DNA from 2 places in the Bradyrhizobium sp. SZCCHNR3119 genome. Region 1 is predicted to be linked to the other one. Evidence: riboswitches for the same ligand, from Rfam matches in the RefSeq annotation. Region 1 holds a riboswitch; the other holds the start of a gene.
The links. Region 1 has a riboswitch for S-adenosylmethionine ahead of QX034_RS09780 (O-succinylhomoserine sulfhydrylase). Riboswitches for the same ligand answer to the same signal wherever they lie in the genome.

Region 1 (3,205 bases):
TCGACAGCTTCAGGCCCTGTGCCTGGTAGTTGGAGCCGATGCGCTGGCCATACAGCGCATCGGGCCGCGCCAGCATCCTTTCATAGACCAGGCGCCCGACGATCTGGCCATGCTCGAGGATGAACGGCACCTCGCGCGAACGCACTTCCAGCACCGCGCGGGAGCCCTGCCCGCCAGCACCGGCATAGCCGAAGCCCGGATCGAAGAAACCGGCATAGTGGACACGGAATTCGCCGACCAGCGGATCGAACGGCACCATCTCCGCGGCATAGTCCGGCGGGACCTGGACAGCTTCTTTCGAAGCGAGAATGTAGAATTCGCCGGGATCGAGAATGAGGCTGCCGTCGGGGCGCGCCTTGATCGGCTCCCAGAATTCCTCCACCGCATAACCGCCGCGGCGATCGACATCGACGACGCCCGTGTGGCGCTTGGCACGATAGCCGACAAAACCGCCCGCGTTCTCGCCGGACAGATCGACCGACAGCGCCACGCCGCCGGCCAGATCGGCATCATCGCGATCGACCAGCCGCTCGGCCTGATGCAGCGCATTCAGCTCATCGGCTGACAGCACCGCGTCACGATAGCGGAAGCGGACCTGCGACAGCCGCGAACCTTCGCGCAACAGAACCGGAAATGTCTTCGGACTGATCTCCGCATAAAGCGGTCCGTGATAGCCGGCGCCGATCATGTCGAAGCGGCGGGTGCCGTCGGCGATCACGCGCGTGAACACATCGAGACGGCCGGTAGAACTCTTCGGATTGGCCGCGGCGACGATGTCCTTGGGCAGCGCGAGGCTTTCCAACAGCGGCACGATGTAGACGCAATTGGTCTCGAGCACCGCGCCATCGGCAAGCGAGAATTCGTGCAGCTTCAGTTCGTCGATCCGTTCTGCCACGGTCGCGCCGGGCCCGGGCAGGAAGCTCGCGCGGACGCGGTAAGCGATGTCGCCCAACCTCAAATCGAGGCTGGCCGGCTGGATCTGGCTCTCGACGAAATCATATTCGGGGATGATCAGGCCGGCGTCCGCCATCTGCGCGATCAAGCGATCGGGCAGGATGCCATTGGCATCGGCGGCGAGCGAAAGCGGCAAAACCTGGTCCCTCGTGACTGGCTGGAATATCAGCCCTGCCCCTAAAACATAGGGGTTCTTACGCGTTATCCGATGGCCGGCTTGACGAAAAGGCCGGAGGCGACTAAGAGCACGACTTATCCCGTGGTGATTTGAGCCGGCCGGCTTGCAGCCACGTTAAACAAGTCGCTAAACAGGCCGGGGACCCATGTGATCCCGGCCGTGAGGAGAGCTCTCCCAGGCCGGTTTTTTGTGACCATTTTCCTGATGGTCATGATGGAGGTCATATGTCCAAATCTGCCGCCACCCCCTCGTTGACCCAATACCGCCCCGAGACCCGACTGGTGCATTCCGGCACGCTGCGGTCGGAATTCGGCGAGACTGCCGAGGCGCTGTTCCTCACCCAGGGCTTCGTTTACGCCAGCGCGGAGGAATGCGAGGCCCGGTTCAAGGGCGAGGATCCCGGCTTCATCTATTCGCGCTTCTCCAACCCGACCACGGCAATGTTCGAGCGCCGCATGGCCGAACTCGAGGGCGCCGAGACCGCCCGCTCCGCGGCCACGGGCATGGCGGCGGTGACCACCGCGATCCTGGCGCCGTTGCGCGCCGGCGACCATGTCGTCGCCTCGAAGGCGATGTTCGGCTCCTGCCGTTACGTGGTCGAGGACCTGCTGCCGCGCTACGGCATCGAATCCACCCTGGTCGACGGCCTCGATCTCGACCAGTGGCAGCGCGCGGTCAGGCCGAATACCAAGAGCTTCTTCCTGGAAAGCCCGACCAACCCGACGCTCGACGTGCTCGACATCGGTGCAATCGCCGAGATCGCGCATGCTCATGGCGCGCGGCTGATCGTCGACAACGTATTCGCCACGCCGATCTGGCAGAGCCCGCTGGCGCTCGGCGCCGACGTCGTGGTCTATTCCGCAACCAAGCACATCGACGGCCAGGGCCGCTGTCTCGGCGGCGTCATCCTGTCGTCGGAGGCCTTCATCGCCGAGCACATCCACAATTTCATGCGCCAGACCGGCCCGTCGATATCGCCGTTCAACGCCTGGGTGCTGCTGAAGGGCCTGGAGACGCTCGCGGTGCGCGTCCGCGCCCAGACCGAGACTGCGGCGAAGATCGCCGATGTCCTTGCGAGCCACCCGAAGATCTCGCGGCTGGTCTATCCCGGCCGCGACGATCATCCGCAGGCCGCCACCGTGAAGAAGCAGATGCGCGCCGGCTCCACGCTGGTGGGCTTCGAGGTCAAGGGCGGCAAGGCCGCGGCCTTCCGCGTGCTCAACGCGCTCAAGCTCGCCAAGATCTCCAACAATCTCGGCGATGCCAAGACGCTGGTCACCCATCCCGCCACCACCACCCATCAGCGGCTGACGCCGGAGGCCCGCGCCGAGCTCGGCATCAGCGAAGGCTTCATCCGCTTCTCCACCGGGCTCGAACATGTCGACGACCTGATCGCCGATCTGGATGCGGCGCTGGCGAAAGCGTGATCGCGAAGGGCGAGTAGGGAGTAGTAAGAAACCCCTATTCGCTGCTTGCCCTGTCGATCGAGATCCCGGGCCCGCGCGCGGACGTGCGCCCCGGGATGACGCCTGACGGCGTCACATCGGCCGATAGGTCAGGACGTCCGCCGGCAGGTTAACGCCGAGCTTGACCTGTCCGACCGACTTGATGATGTCGTCGCCGAGCAACTGCGCGAAACAGGCATAGCCCCAATCGTTCATATGCAGGCCGTCGGCGATGACGAAATCGTTGATCGGGATCGATTGCTGCTCGTGCCAATCGCGCATCACCTCGAAACGGGGAAAGATGCCGACGTGATGCAGCTCGGCGACATGGCTGAGCAGCTTGATCATCTTGTTGGCCCGCTCGGGACGTTCGATCACGCGCGGCGAATATTGCAGGTCGACCAGCACGATGTCGGCGCTCGCGGCCTGGATCTTCGCCACACCGTCGTCGACGAGCTTGGCCGTATCGGCGGGATCGAGATCGCGCAGCACCGCGTTGGTGCCGACCTGCCAGATCACGAGATCCGGATGCCGGTCGATAACCGAGTCCTGCAGCCGCTTCATCATCTCAGGGGCATCCTCGCCACCGATGCCGGCATTGATGACGCTGATGTCTGCCATCGGGTAT
Region 2 (3,205 bases), 3.0 Mb from region 1:
ATCGGGGCTCTCAGGTACCGAGGGCCGCTTCGAGATCTCGATCGTAGCCAACGCAATCACTGTCGATTGCGAACTACACCGATTCGAATCCCAGCACTTTACCGAAGTCTATGCGCGCGCGTCGGATCTAGTCAGCGCCACGATCAATTTTCACGCCTTCTGCACGGGAGTTGGCTTTCAGGCGATTCTAGAGAAGGTGAGCATCGATGGTGGGGCAGAGCAGCCGGTTATTCCTCAAGATCAAGCGCTAGCGAGCCTCGTATCAGTTGTCCCAACAGAGCAGGAAGTCGCCCAGCTGCACCACATCGTTTTGACGGATCATGCACTTGCTCAAGCTTTGAGGGATCTGGCCGACGGACTTAGAACTTTCCATACCGGTCCAGTCGTTGCTCAGCGCGCAGTCGAAACGATCAGAAACTATTTCGTTCCGCCTGGGGCCGACTACAGCGCTGGCTGGCAACCAATGCGGGACGCGCTGAATCTCAGCCGTGATTACCTGCAGGTGATCACGGATCTGTCGATCGGTCCGCGGCATGGCGACAGGAGCCACATCCCGACTCCGCAATTGCGCGTCGGCGTAGAGCGTGCCTGGGTCGTCATGAACAGATTTCTGGCCTATCGACTCTTGGGGTCAACGAAGCTTCCGGAACGAGATTTCCCTCCGCTCTGAAAAACCCGGCCTCGATAATGTCGAACGTTGACGTCCGGTAAGGGCTGAAAGCGGAAGTTTGCGGAGCGCTAGCGGCGCCGCCGGCAGGATTACGGCTCGGGCGGATCGTGATCCGCCGTTCCGAGTCGCCTAGATGGCGGGTTACGCCTTCGGCTCCAACCCGCCCTACGCCATGCTATTCCTTGTCGGCACATCGCCCTCGACGAATCATTTCGTTAGCCATTTCTCGAAGTACAAATTGATCGGGTTGGAAACGTAAGGGCCATACGCCGGGCACGGAACGAACCCCTTCGCCCGATAGAGCCTCTGGGCATCGGGAAGAAATTCCGTGGTTTCCAGCCGCAGAACCGACAGCTTGGCGGTCAAGGCCGCTTCCACAACCCGCGTCAGGAGCCTGCTGCCTATGCCAGTCGTCCGAACCTCGGTGACGACATACATGCGCTTCACCTCCCCGGTGCCATCCGCAAACACCTGCAGCCCTGCACAGCCGACGGCTTGTCCGGCAATCCGCGCGATGAACATTTGCGTGTCGTCGTGCGCCAGCCGCTCAATTGGAGAGCCGTGATTCCTGTCCACCCCGCTGACCTTGTTCAAGAAATCGTCCAGCGCGGTGACGAGGTTGATCAGGTCCGGGGACCTTGCATCGGCCAGCTCAATTTCGACTCGATCGACAGTCATTCTCGTCCCTCTTCTTCGAAGAGAGGAGCGCATGACGCCGTGGTGGCTTGTCCCGTTTAGTTGCCGGACCGGCCACATCTTCTTCCGAAGGAAGAAAGCCACCTTGCTCGGGAGCAGGTTGGCGCTGGGCGTCGGCCCAACTCTTGATGTTGGAGTTGACGATAGCGGGCACTATCGAGCTTGGCAAGCACGCCGCCAGTTTGAGAAACAACGAGTGGCCGCTCCTGGCCCGAAACGTAAGTCCCGGAACGGAGGGGGTATTTCCGAAGCTGGGGGTAGACCGGCTGTGCCATCCGCCTGCCGGCCACGGCCGCCTTTGGCTTGAAGCGGAAGTGTGTCGCGCATGAGTGCTCGACAAGAAATAGCAGTGCATCATATTCTTGCTAAGATGCCAGTCAGGAAGCTTTGGTTATTTGGTGAATCGTGAAACTATTCCGGAGCCACGCCAAGACGTTTGTTGTCGCCGCCTGGGTCCTGCTTGTGGTGGCGATCCCGGTCTGCTTTGTTGTCGGCGCGGCGGCGGGCTTCGACAAGTTCTACTTCCCTGCGCATCCGCACGCGACACTGGATGCGTATGATCTCAACGCATCGAAACTAATCATGGCCGCTGCCGGCCTTGCCGCGGTGCTGTCTTCGGTTGCCTTCACCTTGGGGTTTCGCGCCACCGCGTCCTTGCTGGTCATTCTGATCTGGACCGCGACCATTGCCGGCAACCAGATTGCCCGTGCCCGCGTCGAACCGGGACCTGATTATTACGAGCGGCATATCGGCTCGGAGGTGTTCCTGGTACCCTGGAAATATGCGGATGCCGGCCCCGGCCGTCCTCCCCGCGACCCTCCCGGCGAGATCGGCTTCACCGTCGATCTCTGCCTGTCCAATCTCGGGGGGCGCACCGACATCGATTGTAGTTGGATTCAACAGGTCCGGATTCTTCCAGGTGATAAGGACGTTGCCGATCCGACCCTGGGTTCATGGCGCAAATACCGGTCGGAGATGACTCCCGGTCCCGATCACGACGGGTATCGATCGTTTGATCTGAGCTATCAGCTGCAGCCCGGCGCGCCTACGCGGATCCAGCATTATTTCGTGCGCCTGAATGCGATGGGAGAGCCGACACGGCTCGTGGCATGCCGACTGGACAACGGCAGGTTCTGCACCCACCAGCACGCTGGTCGGCGATTATTGGTTTGGCTACGAAGCAGATTTAGCTCAGGGCGACGAGACGTCGGACGCCAAGCTCGCTGCCTTAGTCGAATCCTGGCGACGCAAGTGAGTCGTTCATGGTGGTCAGACAGACGTCCGCTTCTGGCACACTACGGCCCAGCGCGCGGCCGATCGTACTTGAGGTCAGACGGGGCGGTTGATGCGCACCGTCGCAGTCTCGAATTCTCTATTGTCCAGCACAATGTTGGCATTTTGGATGGGTTGACTTAGCCGCTCATAAATCTCGAACGCCGGCGCGTACCGATCCCGGTACAGAGCCTCCGCCGCTTCACGGCCACCGAGTTGGTTGGCGTCGCGCAACGTCCCCCTTTCGCCAGCTGTCTTTACATCGACGTCAACAAATATGACGACTTCCCAAGCATCTCGCAGTTCTGATCGCTGCAAGAATGTCCCATCGACGATCAAGATGTCGCGTTGATTCGCCCTGTGGGTGGGCGCAACGATAGGCTCGTCCTTATCGAGGTCGAAGGAAGCGGTGCTATAGATTAGGCTTCCTCCGGGACCCAGCGGCTCGAGGAGTAACCGCCGCACGGCATCGAGGTCCCGGGCGTCAAAATAGTAACCTTCGGCCGAATGGCGACCACGCGCGTAACGTTCGCGCTTCGGTCGATGAAAGCCATCGATAGAGGTGCG

Region 2: it holds a riboswitch for S-adenosylmethionine, as region 1 does, so the genes downstream of both, QX034_RS23180 (GNAT family N-acetyltransferase) here and QX034_RS09780 (O-succinylhomoserine sulfhydrylase) in region 1, are expected to answer to the same signal.

What each region holds. Positions count from the first base shown of each region.
Region 1 covers NZ_JAUEUV010000001.1:2,063,029-2,066,233, forward strand. Annotated here, with positions in the region: gene QX034_RS09775 (2'-deoxycytidine 5'-triphosphate deaminase) at 1-1,090, opposite strand, end outside; SAM riboswitch at 1,204-1,283, shown strand; gene QX034_RS09780 (O-succinylhomoserine sulfhydrylase) at 1,357-2,559, shown strand; gene QX034_RS09785 (SGNH/GDSL hydrolase family protein) at 2,671-3,205, opposite strand, start outside.
Region 2 covers NZ_JAUEUV010000001.1:5,034,436-5,037,640, forward strand. Annotated here, with positions in the region: gene QX034_RS23175 (hypothetical protein) at 1-670, shown strand, start outside; gene QX034_RS23180 (GNAT family N-acetyltransferase) at 878-1,348, opposite strand; SAM-I-IV-variant riboswitch at 1,395-1,503, opposite strand; gene QX034_RS23185 (hypothetical protein) at 1,772-2,782, shown strand; gene QX034_RS23190 (uridylate kinase) at 2,696-3,205, opposite strand, start outside.